DNA from 3 places in the Arsenophonus apicola genome. Region 2 is predicted to be linked to each of the others. Evidence: predicted binding sites of a transcription regulator. Region 2 holds the regulator's gene; each other region holds the start of a gene.
The links. The regulator PhoB, encoded in region 2, activates phosphate uptake and scavenging genes when phosphate is short. The targets are predictions, from matches to a motif close to CTGTCATAAAACTGNCNNAT.

Region 1 (5,439 bases), 1.5 Mb from region 2:
ATCATATAACCTGCCATTAATGGCATCCAGAAACTACCACTTTGTCCACTGGCTTGATTTTCTGCCAAACCGGCTTGAGCTGGAGTTTGTGTTGCAGTTTGAGCTGTAGTTTGCGTTGCAATTTGGCTGGAAGCCTGAGTACATTTTTCTTCACCAAATTCAGCCACACAATCTTCACGTGTCGCATATTTAGGTGCAGTTTTTGCTGCTTCCTGCAATGCATTTTTATAAGCAAGCGAACATTGTTCACTTTGAGCGGGGTTTTTCTGGGCACAATCCTCTGCATTAGTATATAAAGATACGCTTTCGTCGCTTTGTTCACAAGCGGACAACATAAATACCGTACTAATCGCTAAGGCGACAGGTGCTAAGCGGTAGGCGCGCCAGCTTTTACGAAAAGCATCTTGATTAATATTCTTCGTGCGCTTTATTTTCATCATCATTTACCTATCCTAAAGGTCGAAATAAAAATCGTCAAACTAGGATAGAATAGGGTAATTACGGTGGAAATTAAAGCATAAAGCTGACAGAAATATGGCTATCAATCGGATTATTTATTTTAAGTGGTAAAAATACAACTTTTCTAATTAATTTTCGCTACACTAAAAAAACCCACAATATGTGGGCATTAATAAGCGAGTATTTATTTAATGTATTTGTGGAACATTCATCGGATTAATAATTGTATCCGGTGAGGTTGATAATGTTTTGCCTAAGCTATTATTTAAACGGATCAGATCGCTTTCATTTAACGTCCCACGAGCATACTGGATTTTCAGATCGTTAATCAGATAGTCATAACGTGCATTAGCTAGATTCTGTTTTGCCTGAAAAAGGGTTGTTGTTGCGTTCAACACGTCCACGATTGTTCGCGTGCCGACTTGATAGCCTGCTTCCATCGCATCTAACGAACTTTGTGCTGAAATGACTAATTGTTGGTAAGCCTTGATGCTACTAATAGAAGATATAACATTATTGTAGGAAGAGCGTACTATTTGAATAACATTGCGATAAGTACTTTCGAGCTGTTCGCTGGCACTAATATAACCATACTGTGCTTGTTCAACGCGTGAGTTAGTTTTGCCACCGGTATATAACGGCACACTTAACGTTAGTCCGACGCTATTTTGGCCAGTATAGCTAGTATCATTTCGGTTCCATAGATGATTAGCACTACCGTGATAATGAGTGTTGTTAACGCCCGTTGATGCTTCTAATCCAAGGGTAGGTAAATGTCCTGACTGTTCATAGCGAATATTTTCTCGCGCCAAATCTTGTGACAAACGCGCGCTGAGTAAACTTAAGTTGCGCGTTTCAGCATCTTTTAATAGTTTTTCTACTCGAGCAGGTGTTTGCGTGCGGAAGTGATCAATATTTAAAACGGCTAATTGGCTGTAATAGATGCCGCTAACTTGGCGTAATTTTTCCAACGCATTTTCTAATTGATTACGGCTCGATACTTCCTGCGCCAATACGCTGTCATAATTAGCACGGGCGTTTTGTACATCAGTAATAGCCACTAATCCTACGTTAAAACGTTGGGTTGTTTGATCTAACTGGCGATAAACGGCTTTTTTCTGGGCTTCAATATAGTCTAATAAGTCAATCGCGCGTAACACGTCAAAATAAGCTGTGGCAGTATCAAGAATTAATTTTTGTTGATTAGTTTGATAAGTAACATCAGCAATACCGGCGGTTTTTTCTTGTATGTCTAACTGTTGCCATTTTGACATATCAAAGATGGTTTGGGTGAGTTTAATATTGGCGCCAAGTTGGTTGTTTTCTGTGTCTCGGTTATCACGATAACCGCTGTTATAGGTGAAATTTGCACCTAAACCTAATTGCGGCAGTAAAGGGCTTCGAGCTTCATTAATTTTTTCAAATGCTTGGTCGCGTTCTGCTAGTGATTTACGTAAATCTGGATTACTTTCTTTTGCTTTCTGATAGACTTGCAATAAATTTTCAGCTTGCCCTGTGGCACTTAGTCCCATTAGGCTAATGGTGATAAAAAGAGAGATAAATTTTTTCATTCTTATTCCTTGATTATGCAATTTATTATGCAATTTTTTGCTTTAGTTATCTCAGAAAAACATTAATACCGCTAATTTTAGCAGAATATGTCATTATTCCATGGTAGCTGTTTGTGCCATCTAGCATGTTAAATCTGGTCGATGTTACATTATTTATAAGTTAATTTCCTTAAAAAACGTTATATAAGTCTCACTTTTTTGTCAGTTAATGCATATAAATTCAGAGAGTTTTTATGAGTGATAAAAAAAATTTACCCTTCAAGTTTAGCCAAAATGATGTGGAAATTACGGCTAAGTTCGATCTTTATAGTGGTTTTTTTCGTTTTGTAGAATACCGTTTTCGACATAAGTTGTTTAACGGGGGTTGGAGCAAGGAAATTCGACGTGAAGTTTTAGAACGGGGCAATGCGGGCGTTATTTTACCTTATGATCCTTGTCTTGATAAGGTCGTGTTAGTTGAACAAGTACGGCTCCCGGCGATTGAAACTAGCAAAACACCGTGGCTATTAGAAACTATTGCTGGCATGGTAGAACAAAATGAAAACTTAGAACAGCTAGTTCGTCGTGAAGCTAAAGAAGAAGCGGGTATTACCATTTTGCGTTGTCACTATGCACTAAGTTATCTTACTAGCCCAGGCGGCACCACTGAGCGTATTTATGTACATATCGGTGAAATTGATGCATTAGCAATCAAACCCGGCACCATACATGGATTGAACAGCGAAAATGAAGATATTCGTGTCCATGTTGTTAGTCGCGAACAAGCTTATCAATGGGTGGAATTAGGGGTAATTGATAATGCGGCTACTGTAATCGCAATACAGTGGTTACAATTAAATCATCTTAGATTGAAAAACAATTGGTTGAATAACTTAAAATAACTACTTATTCATAGATATAAAAAAGAAGTGTGTATCAGCCAACAGTTATTGATAAAGTATTAATGTTAAAATAACGTATAAAGTAGGTAGAAACTAAGGAAATTGCTTGGATAGTCTGTTTAAATTAACAACAAAGCAAAAAAATTTAGTGAGGATCTTACAAATTACTGATACTCACCTTTTTGCTAATGTTGATGATACTCTACTTGGCGTCAATACTTTTGCTAGTTTTCATGCAGTGATTGATGCAATTTTAGCGCGCAATGAAAATGTTGATCTGGTTGTCGCTACCGGTGATTTGGCTCAAGATCAATCCGCCCAAGCCTATCAGCATTTTGCAGAAGGGATCAAACGGTTGGCTGCTCCTTGTGTTTGGTTGCCAGGCAATCATGATTATCAACCGGCAATGGTAGCTACTTTAGCGAAAGCAGGAATTTTACCCTCTAAACAGGTGCTAATTAATGATAATAGGCAAATCCTTATGTTGGACAGCCAAATTCAGGGTGCGGTACATGGGAAATTGTCCAATCAACAATTGTTATGGATGAAAAGCTGTTTTGATGCCTACAATGAGCGTAGTCATTTACTGATGTTACATCATCATCCTTTACCATCTTAACCTCCAAAGGGTACTCCCACCGACATAAGGTGGGAGGGGAATTTGGTCGGGCTTGAAAAGCCCGAAGAATGATCAGCCACGCTGATTTTGAATGTATTGCTTAACAACTTCCAGCGGTGCTCCCCCGCACGAACCTGCAAAGTATGATCGAGACCACAACACTGGCTTGCCGTAAGCCCCACGCAAGTCTAGAAACTCATTACGCAGACGACGAGACGTTACCGCTTTCAGCGAGTTTACTAGTACTGACAACTGCACTGTGGGCGGGTACTCGATCAGCATATGAACGTGATCGGACTCTCCGTTACTTTCCTTTAAATCAGCCCCAAAGTCGCGACACACTTCACCTGCATACTGATGAAATGCTTTGTAGTGCAAGCCACTGAGTACTTTCTTTCGGTACTTAGTCACAAAGACAAGGTGAACATGTAAAAGAAACGCTGCATGTCTTGAACGGTTGATTTTATATTTTTGCATTGAAATTAACCGGATATACGGTAAGATAGTGAGATAATTTACTACACACTGAGTAATAATGCTAATTCTAAAAGCCTACAAATTCAGACTCGAACCAACCGAAAAACAGTCGCAACGTTTGCGGCAGTTGTGCGGATGCGCTCGTTTTATCTGGAATTACGGGCTAGCAGAGACGCAACGCATTATTGAATCCGGCGGTAAACTACCGTCAGCGTTTGAACTAAATCGGATGCTCACAGAATGGAAAAAAAGCCGGAACATTCCTTTTGCAAGAAGCCTACACGGATAATCTTCAGCAGAAACTCAAAGATCTGCACGGGGCATGGAAACGCTGCTTTGATAAAAAACTGGCAGCAAAAGCTCCTGTATTTAAAAGGAAAAATGACGGGCGTGATTCAGTTCGTTTTGTTAATTTTGATAAATATTGTCAGCTCGATAATGGCAGAGTGAGATTACCGTCAGGTTTGGTATGGGTAAAGTTCCGGCAGTCGCAAAAGCTGTACGGTAAGATTAAAAACGCAACCGTTAGCCAACATGCGGGACACTGGTATATATCGTTTCAGGTCGAACTGGAAATGGACATTCAGCCTCATTCGTCAGCAACAATGATTGGTTTGGATGCAGGTGTAACCAGACTCGCCACGCTGTCAGACGGCACAGTGTTTGAACCTGTAAACAGTTTTAAAACCAACCAAAAAAAGCTGGCGAAATTCCAGCGTCAGTTAAGCTGTAAAGTTAAATTCAGCAATAACTGGAAAAACAGAAGCGAAAAATCCAACGTCTCCACTCGCATATAACCAATATCCGCAAAGACTACCTTCACAAAGTCACCAGTGAAATCAGCAAAAACCACGCGATGATCGTCATTGAGGACTTAAAGGTCAGTAACATGTCGAAATCGGCAAAAGGTACACAAGAGCAGCACGGACGGAATGTCAGGGCAAAATCAGGACTTAACCGTTCGATACTGGATCAGGGTTGGTATGAAATGCGCCGTCAGCTTGAGTACAAGCAGCTATGGCGCGGTGGTCAGGTATTAGCTGTGCCTCCGGCATATACAAGTCAACGGTGTGCATGTTGTGGTCATACAGCGAAAGAAAATCGTCAATCACAAAGTAGATTCGAGTGCCTTGAGTGCGGGTATACAGAGAACGCAGATATCAACGGAGCTCGTAACATTTTAGCGGCAGGACATGCCGTGTTAGCCTGTGAAGTGAACGGTGCAGTAATGCCGTCAGCAGCAGGAACCAGGCTTCTGAGCGATCAGATAGTCTCCGACTAACAGGAATCCCCTCCTGAGTCACGAAGTGTGAAGGTGGGGAGGATGTCAACAGGTTGTACCTGGCTTGATCAACATTGCTTGCGTAATTCTCATATTGTGGCTGACTATTTAAAGCAATATCCGCAAATTAAAGCAATTTTATGTGGGCAT
Region 2 (5,439 bases):
TTGGAATTGATTATGGTCGGTTACAATCAACGAATGTAGTAGTCGCCAGGAAAACACTGACGCCAACATCGGTGACAGGGGATTGGTCAGCTCATCTCTACAGTATTGGCGCAAAATGGCACTGGCCAGAATCAGATACAGGCTTATATGCCGGTTACGGACTAAGATCAGGCGATAAAAAAACCTTTGACTATCCAAAGCAGACTTATACGTTAGGTGTAGATAAAGACTTTGCAGTAATGAAAAATAAGCAATTACTTTTATATATGGAAATGGCGTATAACCACCTTCATAGTAAAAATCAAGCTTATGAGAAAGATAATTGGTTTTTGGTTGAGACAGGTTTGCGTTTCTTTTTCTAACCAATTTCATGAAAATTCACCCTAATGAATGATAGCGATTTAGTCTATTATATAAAGGTAAAAATTATAATAACAGCCAGAATGGCTGTTATTTTTTATATTAGATTCAATGGCAAAATCACTATATTTGGCAAACCATATCTTATCAATTGTTATCTTAATGGTATAAGAAAGTCACTAAAAACGCATAGTGTTTTGCTATACTAATGCCGACTTGCTAATAGTTAGTAACGATTGGACAAAATAAATTCTGCTGCAAGTTGTGTTAATTTTCACCAAATACTTTGAAGCGAATGTTATCGTCAATATAGGTTTTTTCATTAGCCGGTTGTTTAATTGCACCAAAGACTAACTGAGCACGTAATTTCCACGAGTTTGGGATCTTCCAACTGGCATGCACTTTTTCATCAATGAGTGGATTGTAGTGTTGCAGTGATGCGCCCACTTTTTCTTGTGCTAGACTCGCCCAAACCGCATATTGTGCCATTCCGCTACTCTGTTCTGACCAAACAGGGAAGTTATCGGCATAAAGTGGGAATTTTTGCTGTAATTCTTTGATAATATTTTGTTCTTCAAAAAATAATACCGTACCTGCGCCGGCAGCAAAACTATCGATTTTTTTCTCTGTGGTAGTAAATATCTCTTTAGCAACAATTTCTTTTAGCGTTTCTTTGGTAATATTGTGCCACAGTTTTTTATGTTCATCGCCTAATAAAATAACCACCCGCGATGTTTGGGAATTAAATGAAGAAGGTGCTTCTTTAACGGCTTCTTTAACCAATTTAATAAGTCTTGCTTGAGAAATAGGTAATGAGTTATCTATATTGTAAATGGTTCTTCTTTCTTTCATCATTTCTATAAATTTGTTTGGCATTATATTCTCCTTATATTAATAAGGTCATAAATTGATTGTGCGCAGCTAGGTTATTGATAACTATAATCGGACTGACAAAAAATCATAGATAAAAAATTTAACTATATAGTTCAAAAATTCAGTTATTAATTAATTTTGTGAATTACATACCAGATCTCATCTTAAGTTTAAAAATTTGCAACTTAATAAAATTGGCGACAATAATTCATTAAATGGTTATAAATATGAAATAATAGTGCCAATTAATTTGATAATGAAATAATGATAGGATCAATCATGGTAAGACGTATTCTGGTCGTCGAAGATGAAACTGCGATCCGTGAGATGATTTGCTTTATATTAGAACAGAATGGATTTCAAACAGTTGAGGCAGATGATTATGATTCAGCAATCGCGCAGCTTATAGAGCCTTATCCTGCACTTATTTTGCTGGATTGGATGATCCCAGGTGGTTCGGGCATCCAGCTTATTGCCCATATAAAACGTGATCAACTGACGCGAAATATTCCCATTATGATGTTAACCGCTAGGGGAGAAGAAGCAGATCGGGTACGTGGTTTAGAAATAGGTGCAGATGATTATCTTACTAAACCTTTTTCACCTAAAGAGCTGATTGCTAGGGTAAACGCAATTTTACGTCGTGTTTCAGCTTTGGCTAGCGACAATGTTATCGAAATGAACGGATTGAAATTAGATCCTGCTTCTCATAGGGTAATGAGCGATACAATGTCGATAGAACTGGGACCGACAGAATATAAATTATTGTATTTTTTTATGACCCATCCAGAACGAGTTTATAATCGTGAGCAATTATTAAATTATGTATGGGGTGTGAATGTTTATATTGAGGATCGTACAGTAGATGTGCATATTCGTCGTTTACGTAAAGCACTGGCTGTGGCTGGTCATGAAAAAATGATCCAAACTGTTCGAGGTACAGGCTATCGTTTCTCTGTCCGTTATTGATTGCTGGTTATAAGGAAAAGTCGACGTGCTTGAACGTTTGTCGTGGAAAAACTTAGTGGTTGTTCTGGTTTTATTCTGCTTACCGGCATGTGGATTATCACTTTTTATTGGTCATTTATCTTGGTTGCTCGTGATTTCACTATTAGCGGCTTTATGCTGGCATAGTTATCATTTACTGAAATTATCCGATTGGCTTTGGCTTGAACGTCGTTTACTGCCACCCACCGGGAAAGGTGTTTGGGAGCCGATTTTTTATGGTATTTATCAGTTACAACAACGTAATCGTAAACGCCGGCATGAATTGGTACAGATTATTAGGCGATTTCGTAGTGGTGCAGAATCTTTACCTGATGCCGTAATCATCATGACCGCAGAAGGTAATATTGTTTGGTGTAATCGTTTAGCTGAATATTTATTAGGTTTTCGTTGGCCAGAAGATAGTGGGCAATCTATTTTCAATTTACTTCGTTATCCTGATTTCAACCGCTATTTTATTTTGGCCGACTATTCCGTGCCATTTACGATAGCGTTAAATAACGGTGCAATAGTTGAATTTCAAATTATGTCTTATGTTGATGACCAATTACTAATGGTTGCAAGAGACATAACGGAAAAGGAGAAATTGGAAAAATTACGCGGCGAATTTTTTGCTAATGCTAATCATGAGTTACGCACACCGTTGACCGTTTTGCAAGGTTACCTGGAAATCATGGATGAGCAAAACGATAGCTATCCGGCTAATAAAAAAGCCTTATGCTCAATGCGTGAACAAGTGGCACGCATGGATAGTTTAATTAAACAAATACTCCAGCTTTCCCGCATTGAAATAGCAGCGCATATTAATTTGAATGAACAGATCAATATTCCGGCAATGCTAAATATAATAAAACAGGATGTAATAAATTTAAGCTTGGCAAAGCATAAAATTATTTTTGATGTAGATAAAGAATTGCAAGTTTATGGTAATGAAGAGCAATTAAGAAGTGCTATTTCAAATCTTATTTATAATGCGATTAACCATACACCGGTTGGAACATCTATTCACATTTGTTGGCAACATGTTAAACAGGGAGCACTTTTTTCTATTCGCGATAATGGTCCGGGAATTGCTTCCACGCATTTGCCACGTTTAACGGAACGTTTTTATCGAGCAGATAAATCGCGTTCTCGCCGAATGGGCGGCGGCAGTGGATTAGGATTGGCTATTGTTAAACATGCATTAATTCATCATCATTCCCAATTAAATATTGAAAGTCAATTAGGTAAGGGGTCGGTATTTAGTTTTATTTTACCGTCTAGTTTAGTTGTGATAACAAAAAATGGACAAAATTAAATTTCATTGGCTGTATTTTAGTTAAATAAGTTTAGCAAAATAATACATTTGCATGAGTAAATGTTAGTGTTGGTTAAATTTTGTGCAAATCATATAACGTATATTGAGTAAACACTAAAACCAATCACTAAATAAAAAATTTATTTCAGATTTTTATTCTGCTTTTTCGATTTACTATTGCCTTTTATCATTATAAAAGTTTTACTTGTAGTCTGTTATTGGCGTATTTTTCTGTTTTTATCAAATTTATCAGATTAATTAAATATATTTTTTACTGATTAAAATTAGCGGAGATCACAGTCAATAAATAAAAAGTGGTTTAGGTTTTAGTTCTACTTAAGCTGGATGATAAATAACAACAAATTAACAACAATTATGGCATATCGTTTAACATCGAGAGATATTCTAGCGTTAGGGTTTATGACCTTTGCGTTATTTGTAGGAGCAGGAAATATTATTTTTCCTCCCATGGTTGGTTTGCAAGCTGGTGAGCATGTATGGATAGCGGCAGCTGGATTCCTGCTAACAGGTGTTGGTTTGCCTGTTATTGCTGTTATCGCCTTAGCAAAAGTAGGTGGCGGTATCGAACAGCTTAGTGCGCCGATTGGCAAATGTGCGGGGTTACTGTTAGCAATCGTCGCCTATTTATCGGTCGGGCCATTATTTGCGACACCTCGTACTGCAACCGTTTCTTATGAAGTCGGAATTGCCCCACTAGTAGGCGGCGTTTCTTCGATTTCATTGTTTATCTATAGTCTTATTTATTTTGCCATTGTGATAGCGATTTCACTCTATCCAGGCCGATTGCTCGATAGTGTAGGGCATATCCTAGCGCCAATAAAAATGATTGCATTAGCTATTTTAGGTATTGCTGCGTTACTTTGGCCAGCAGGTGAACCTATTATGTCAACGCCATCCTACACAGAAATGGCTTTTTCTAATGGTTTTATTAATGGCTATCTGACTATGGATACCTTGGGTGCGATGGTTTTTGGCATTGTTATTGTGAATGCTGCCCGCTCACGTGGCGTCGAAAATTCCGCTCTTCTAACCCGTTATACGATGTGGGCTGGATTAATTGCCGGCGTGTTATTAACATTGGTTTATGTTTCATTGTTTAAACTGGGTGAGAATAGCGGCACGTTATTGCCTAACGCCAGTAATGGTGCTGATATTTTGCATGCCTATGTGCAACATACTTTCGGTAATTATGGTAGCTTTTTCTTAGGAGTACTGATTTTTGTTGCTTGTATGGTAACGGCGGTTGGACTTACTTGTGCTTGTGCTGAATTTTTCGCGCTTTATGTACCATTTTCTTATCGTAAATTAGTCTGGATACTTGGTATCTTTTCTATGGTGATTTCTAATTTAGGATTAAGTAAACTGATTGAATTCTCTATTCCAGTATTAATTGCGATTTACCCACCATGTATTGTATTGATTATAATGAGCTTTACTTTGAAATGGTGGAAGTGTGCATCCAGGGTGGTTGCGCCAACAATGTTGGTAAGTTTACTATTTGGTTTATTAGGTGCCATGAAATCCTCTGAGCTTTTGCAAGCATTCATTCCTGCAATGGCAAAAAAATTACCACTTTATAATCATGATCTAGCCTGGCTGGTACCATCATTAATTGTCTTAGTTTTGTTTGCATTATATGATCGTATTAACACTAAACAGCACTAATATAAAGTTAGATGCCTAAAGCATGTAATTTAATAGCAATAAACCCTAGTCTTTAATCAGCTAGGGTTTATTTGTTTTCATTAATAGCGCTCTTTTTTTTGTTCGAGTTTCAACAAAGATGATCATTTCTGGATAAAATTGCCAAAAGAAAGTAGAAAAGCGAGAGTAATGCAGAATAAAGTCATCAAAGGAACCGATTAAATTAACCAGTTTAGGCC
Region 3 (5,439 bases), 780 kb from region 2:
CAAGTTTACGCAGTTGATTATCATCGAGCCCGCCTGTGACTTCTTTACGATAGCGGGCAATAAAGGGAACGGTATTTCCTTCATCGAGTAATGTAATAGCTGAAAGTACTTGCGCTGGTGTGGTGTCTAATTCATGTGCAATAATTTTGCTTAAGGATTTATTCATCATTTTAGTTTCTTCAATACTTAAATAGGACGCAATTATCTGCTTATGTGCACATTTATACGTGTTGAAAACAATAATTTCCAGTTAACATTATATTTGGATATTAGAACCTGATGTAGTCAACGAAAACTTTTTTTTGAATTATATATAGTAATTAGTTTAAATTAAGGTTAATCATACTGAGTTTTTATTGTGAAAAATAATTATATTACTCGTGAAGGCTGGAACAATCTTGAAAAAGAGTTGAAGTTTCTTTGGCGAAAGGAGCGACCAAAAGTCACCCAAGCTGTATCAGAGGCAGCGGCACTTGGTGATCGCTCAGAGAATGCGGAGTATATTTATGGTAAAAAGCGATTACGAGAAATTGATCGACGTATTCGATTTTTATCTAAACGTCTTGAAGTATTAAAGATAGTTGATCCCGATCCTCGTCAGGAAGGTAGAGTTTATTTTGGTGCTTGGGTAAAACTACAAGATGAAAATGGTGTTATTAAAGTTTTTCGCTTAGTTGGACCTGATGAATTTAATCCGATTAAAAAATGGATTTCTATTAATTCACCTGTGGCAAGGGAATTATTAGGTAAACAAATTGATGATGAAGTTACGGTGAATACGCCAAATGGTATTATTACTTACTGGATACTGGAAATTAATTATCAAGGGATTGAGTTGTAAATGATATAAAATTAAAAAGATCAATTAAATGTAAATATTAATCTGAAAAAGACTAATAGAAATTAGTTATATTATTATATGGCCTTATTTGTTATTAAGGCACTATGTATAGGGATCTTAAAAATATTTATGGAGTCAAAAAAATGCAAGAAAATTATAAAATTCTTGTTGTGGATGATGATATGCGTTTGCGCTCTTTACTGGAGCGTTATTTAACTGAACAAGGTTTTCAGGTACGTAGTACTGCTAATGCGGAGCAAATGGATCGTATTTTGACTCGTGAATCTATTCATTTGATTGTACTAGATTTGATGTTACCTGGAGAAGATGGCTTATCCATTTGCCGTCGTTTAAGAAGTCAAAATAATCCTATTCCTATTATTATGGTAACAGCAAAAGGTGAAGAGGTAGATAGGATTGTTGGATTAGAAATTGGGGCGGATGATTATATACCAAAGCCATTTAATCCTAGAGAATTATTGGCTCGTATTCGTGCCGTTTTACGACGTCAGGCAAATGAGCTGCCGGGTGCACCGGCCCAGGATGAGGCGGTAATTCGGTTTGGTAAATTCAAATTAAATCTAGGAACAAGGGAAATGTTTCAAGATGATGAGTCTATGCCATTAACTAGTGGTGAGTTTGCTGTTTTAAAAGTATTGGTCTCTTATCCACGTGAGCCTCTGTCTCGTGACAAACTGATGAGTCTTGCTCGTGGGCGTGAATATAGTGCCATGGAGCGTTCGATAGATGTGCAGATTTCACGTCTACGTCGAATGATTGAGGATGATCCTACTCACCCACGTTATATTCAAACGGTTTGGGGATTGGGTTATGTATTTGTGCCGGATGGTAGTAAAGCATGAAACGATTGCGTTTTTCCAGACGTAACACGTTTTCTCGTTCATTATTTGTTATTGTTACTTTACTGTTTGCTAGTTTAGTCACCAGCTATTTGGTTGTGCTTAATTTTGTTGTGATGCCAAGTCTTCAGCAGCTCAATAAAGTCTTAGCCTATGAAGTGCATACGTTATTAACAGAGAAAATCGAATTACAAGATGGAAATGCAATTTTGATGCCTCCATCATTTAAGAAGAAAATCTATAAGGAGTTGGGTATTAATTTTTATACCAAGTCACTTGCTATGGAGAAAGGCTTACGTTGGGCGAGACATTACGAGGAATTAAGCCAACAGATGGCGGAATATATGGGTGGCAAGGCGGATGTTCGTCTTGAAATCGCCAAAGAGCATCCTTTTTTATGGTTAAATTCTTATCTTGCCCCAAATGTATGGATACGATTGCCTTTAACTGAAATAGGACAGAATCAGTTCGCCGTTGTATTTCGTTATACCCTGGCTATTTTTTTAACCATTTTTGCTATTACATGGCTTTATATACGCTATCAAAGTAGGCCATTATTTGTGTTAGAAAATTATGCTAAGCAAATGGGAAAAGGTGTCATGGTTCCTGCAATCAAGGAAGAAGGTTCATTAGAAATACGTTATGTCATCCGCGCTTTTAATCGTATGTCATCTGGGATAAAAATGCTGGAAAATGATAGAACGATATTAATGGCAGGGGTGAGCCATGACTTGAGAACGCCGTTAACACGGATTCGGTTAGCGACAGAAATGATGAATGAAAAGGATCAATATCTCGCAGAATCAATTAACAAAGATATTGAAGAGTGTGATGCTATTATTGAGCAATTCATGGACTATATACGTACAGGTCGGGAAATGAATATGGAGTTTTGTGACTTGAACAAAGTCCTACTTGAAGCTGTTAATGCTGAGAGTAGTTTTCTGCCTAATATTGAGACACAAATTAGTTCAACACCAATTATTATTAATGCTAATGTAATTGCTATTAAACGAGCAGTAACCAATATGCTGGTTAACGCTTTTCGCTATGGCAATGGTTGGGTAAAAGTCAGTAGTGGTGTAATAAAAGATCATGCCTGGTTTCAGGTTGAGGATGATGGTGCAGGAATTAAAAAAGAGAGTATTCAACATCTTTTTCAACCTTTTGTGCAAGGCGAAAGAGCAAGAAGTAATGGCGGTACAGGATTAGGATTAGCAATTATTCGCCGAATTATTGATGCTCATGATGGTGAAATTATTATAGATAAAAGTAAACGAGGAGGATTATCTATACGGGCAACTTTACCATTAATGGAAAAATAAAAATTTAAATTTTTATTTAGCCGTAATTTAACTGAAAATTTTATCATATTTTATGAAATCATATAATTCTTTGATTTTAAAAATTTATTATATCTATTTATAAGGCTATATTTTTAAATAAATTGGTTATTAATTTAACAGTCATAAAACTATCATAAATAATACATCTTTCTGTCATCTAACTAATCTATTTTCTCCTCGTATTTTTTTAACTCGCTACAATTAACAGAGTAACTTGTTTCTCTTTCATCCCAAATAGGAGGGATTATGAAATTGATACGTTCTATCATCGTTAATGTCATAACCATAATTTCTTTGACAACAATGTCAGCTTATGCGGCAACTAGCCTAACTGGAGCTGGCGCCACATTTCCTGCACCGGTTTATGCAAAATGGGCGGATAGCTACCAAAAACAAACGGGTGATCAGATTAACTACCAGGGGATTGGTTCATCCGGTGGGATAAAACAGATTATAGCTAAAACAGTTGATTTTGGTGCCTCTGATGCGCCTTTAAATGATGAAAAACTTCATCAAGCCGATCTTATTCAATTTCCAACTGTGATTGGCGGCGTTGTTCCAACGGTCAATATTGCCGGTATTGAATCTGGACAATTGATATTAGATGGCAAAACATTGGCTAACATTTATCTAGGTGTCATTAAAAAATGGAATGACCCGAAAATTATTGAATTAAATCAGGGCTTAAAATTACCAGCACAAAATATTACCGTGGTTAGACGTGCTGATGGCTCAGGAACGACTTTTGTTTTTACTAGTTATCTTGCCAAAGTGAATGCTGATTGGAAAAATAAGATAGGTACAGGTTCTACCGTAAGGTGGCCAACTGGCATTGCTGGAAAAGGTAATGAAGGGGTTGCTGCCTTTGTTCAACGTCTACCTGGCGCAATCGGTTATGTAGAATATGCCTATGCTAAACAGAATAAATTAGCGTATACCAAATTAATTTCTGCCGATGGAGAAGCGGTTGCACCAACTGCAAATAGTTTTAGCGCCGCTGCTAAAAAGGCTGATTGGACTAAAACGTTTGCGCAAGATCTTACCAATCAAGCGGGAAAAAATGTATGGCCAATTACTTCCGCAACTTTTATCTTATTACATAAAAAACAGAAAAATATTAAGAAGGGAAAAGCCATATTAGCATTCTTTGATTGGGCATATGACAAAGGAGCTGATCAGGCTAAGGCTTTGGATTATGCGACATTGCCGAATGAAGTTGTGGCACATATTCGGGCAGCATGGAAAAGTAATATAAAGGATGCTAATGGTAATCCTATATACTGAATTGAGTGTGACATCAGCAGAAAGTAAAAATCGCGCTCTAATATAAATGAATGATTATCCCCTTATTATATAAGGGGATTAAAATGAGAAAAAATAATGGCTGAGAAATTAACGACATATAAAGCGCCGGGGAAAAAAGGTGATCTTATTTTTGGTGCTCTCGTTAAGTTAGCTGCATTAATTACACTATTAATGCTAAGTGGAATTATTATTTCTTTGATTATTGCATCGTGGCCGAGTATTGAAAAATTTGGTTTTTCTTTTCTTTGGTCAAAGGTTTGGGATGTCCCTGCTCAGGAATTTGGGGCATTAGTGACCATTTATGGCACGGTAGTAACGTCATTAATTGCCTTGATCATTGCGGTACCGGTCAGTTTTGGCATTGCGCTATTCTTAACAGAATTATCACCAAATTGGTTAAAGCGACCGCTAGGAATTGCGATTGAACTATTGGCGGCCATCCCAAGTATTGTTTATGGCATGTGGGGATTGTTTGTTTTTGCGCCGCTATTTGCCACTTATTTTCAAGAGCCTGTTGCTAACGTTTTGGCCGGAATACCAATTATAGGTGAATTATTTTCAGGCCCGGCTTTAGGTATCGGTATCTTAGCTGCCGGCGTGATCCTGGCAATTATGATTATTCCTTATATTGCTTCAGTAATGCGAGATGTTTTCGAGCAGACGCCAGTTATGATGAAAGAATCCGCTTATGGTATTGGCTGTACGACTTGGGAAGTTATCTGGCATATCGTATTGCCTTATACGCGTAATGGCGTAATAGGTGGTGTAATGTTAGGGTTAGGACGAGCTTTAGGGGAAACGATGGCAGTCACTTTCATTATTGGTAATACTTATCAGTTAGATAGTTTTTCACTTTTTATGCCAGGAAATAGCATTACTTCCACGTTGGCAAATGAGTTTGCTGAAGCTGAAAGTGGATTACATACTGCTGCATTAATGGAGTTAGGCTTAATTTTATTTGTTATCACCTTTATCGTGCTTGCATTTTCTAAATTGATGATTATGCGTTTGGCCAAAAATGAAGGGCGCTAACATGTTGACGACAGATACAACAAAAACTATCGATATTAAACAACGTCAACGCCGT

Region 1: nudF (ADP-ribose diphosphatase) is a predicted target of PhoB. The motif match lies at 2,216-2,235, and genes of this name have one in related genera.
Region 3: pstS (phosphate ABC transporter substrate-binding protein PstS) is a predicted target of PhoB. The motif match lies at 3,165-3,184, and genes of this name have one in related genera.

What each region holds. Positions count from the first base shown of each region.
Region 1 is NZ_CP084222.1:910,050-915,488, reverse strand. It holds gene LDL57_RS03965 (DUF1190 family protein) at 1-437, opposite strand, end outside; gene tolC (outer membrane channel protein TolC) at 648-2,030, opposite strand; gene nudF (ADP-ribose diphosphatase) at 2,264-2,911, shown strand; partial or broken gene cpdA (3',5'-cyclic-AMP phosphodiesterase) at 3,018-3,527, shown strand; gene tnpA (IS200/IS605 family transposase) at 3,603-4,007, opposite strand; partial or broken gene LDL57_RS03940 (RNA-guided endonuclease InsQ/TnpB family protein) at 4,066-5,217, shown strand; partial or broken gene LDL57_RS03935 (metallophosphoesterase family protein) at 5,332-5,439, shown strand, end outside.
Region 2 is NZ_CP084222.1:2,695,180-2,700,618, reverse strand. It holds gene LDL57_RS12850 (porin) at 1-362, shown strand, start outside; gene LDL57_RS12845 (nitroreductase family protein) at 628-1,236, opposite strand; gene phoB (phosphate regulon transcriptional regulator PhoB) at 1,513-2,202, shown strand; gene phoR (phosphate regulon sensor histidine kinase PhoR) at 2,228-3,535, shown strand; gene brnQ (branched-chain amino acid transport system II carrier protein) at 3,911-5,221, shown strand; gene LDL57_RS12825 (acyl carrier protein phosphodiesterase) at 5,282-5,439, opposite strand, start outside.
Region 3 is NZ_CP084222.1:173,188-178,626, forward strand. It holds gene LDL57_RS00695 (Tex family protein) at 1-166, opposite strand, end outside; gene greB (transcription elongation factor GreB) at 356-841, shown strand; gene ompR (osmolarity response regulator transcription factor OmpR) at 985-1,704, shown strand; gene envZ (two-component system sensor histidine kinase EnvZ) at 1,701-3,026, shown strand; gene pstS (phosphate ABC transporter substrate-binding protein PstS) at 3,294-4,331, shown strand; gene pstC (phosphate ABC transporter permease PstC) at 4,428-5,384, shown strand; gene pstA (phosphate ABC transporter permease PstA) at 5,386-5,439, shown strand, end outside.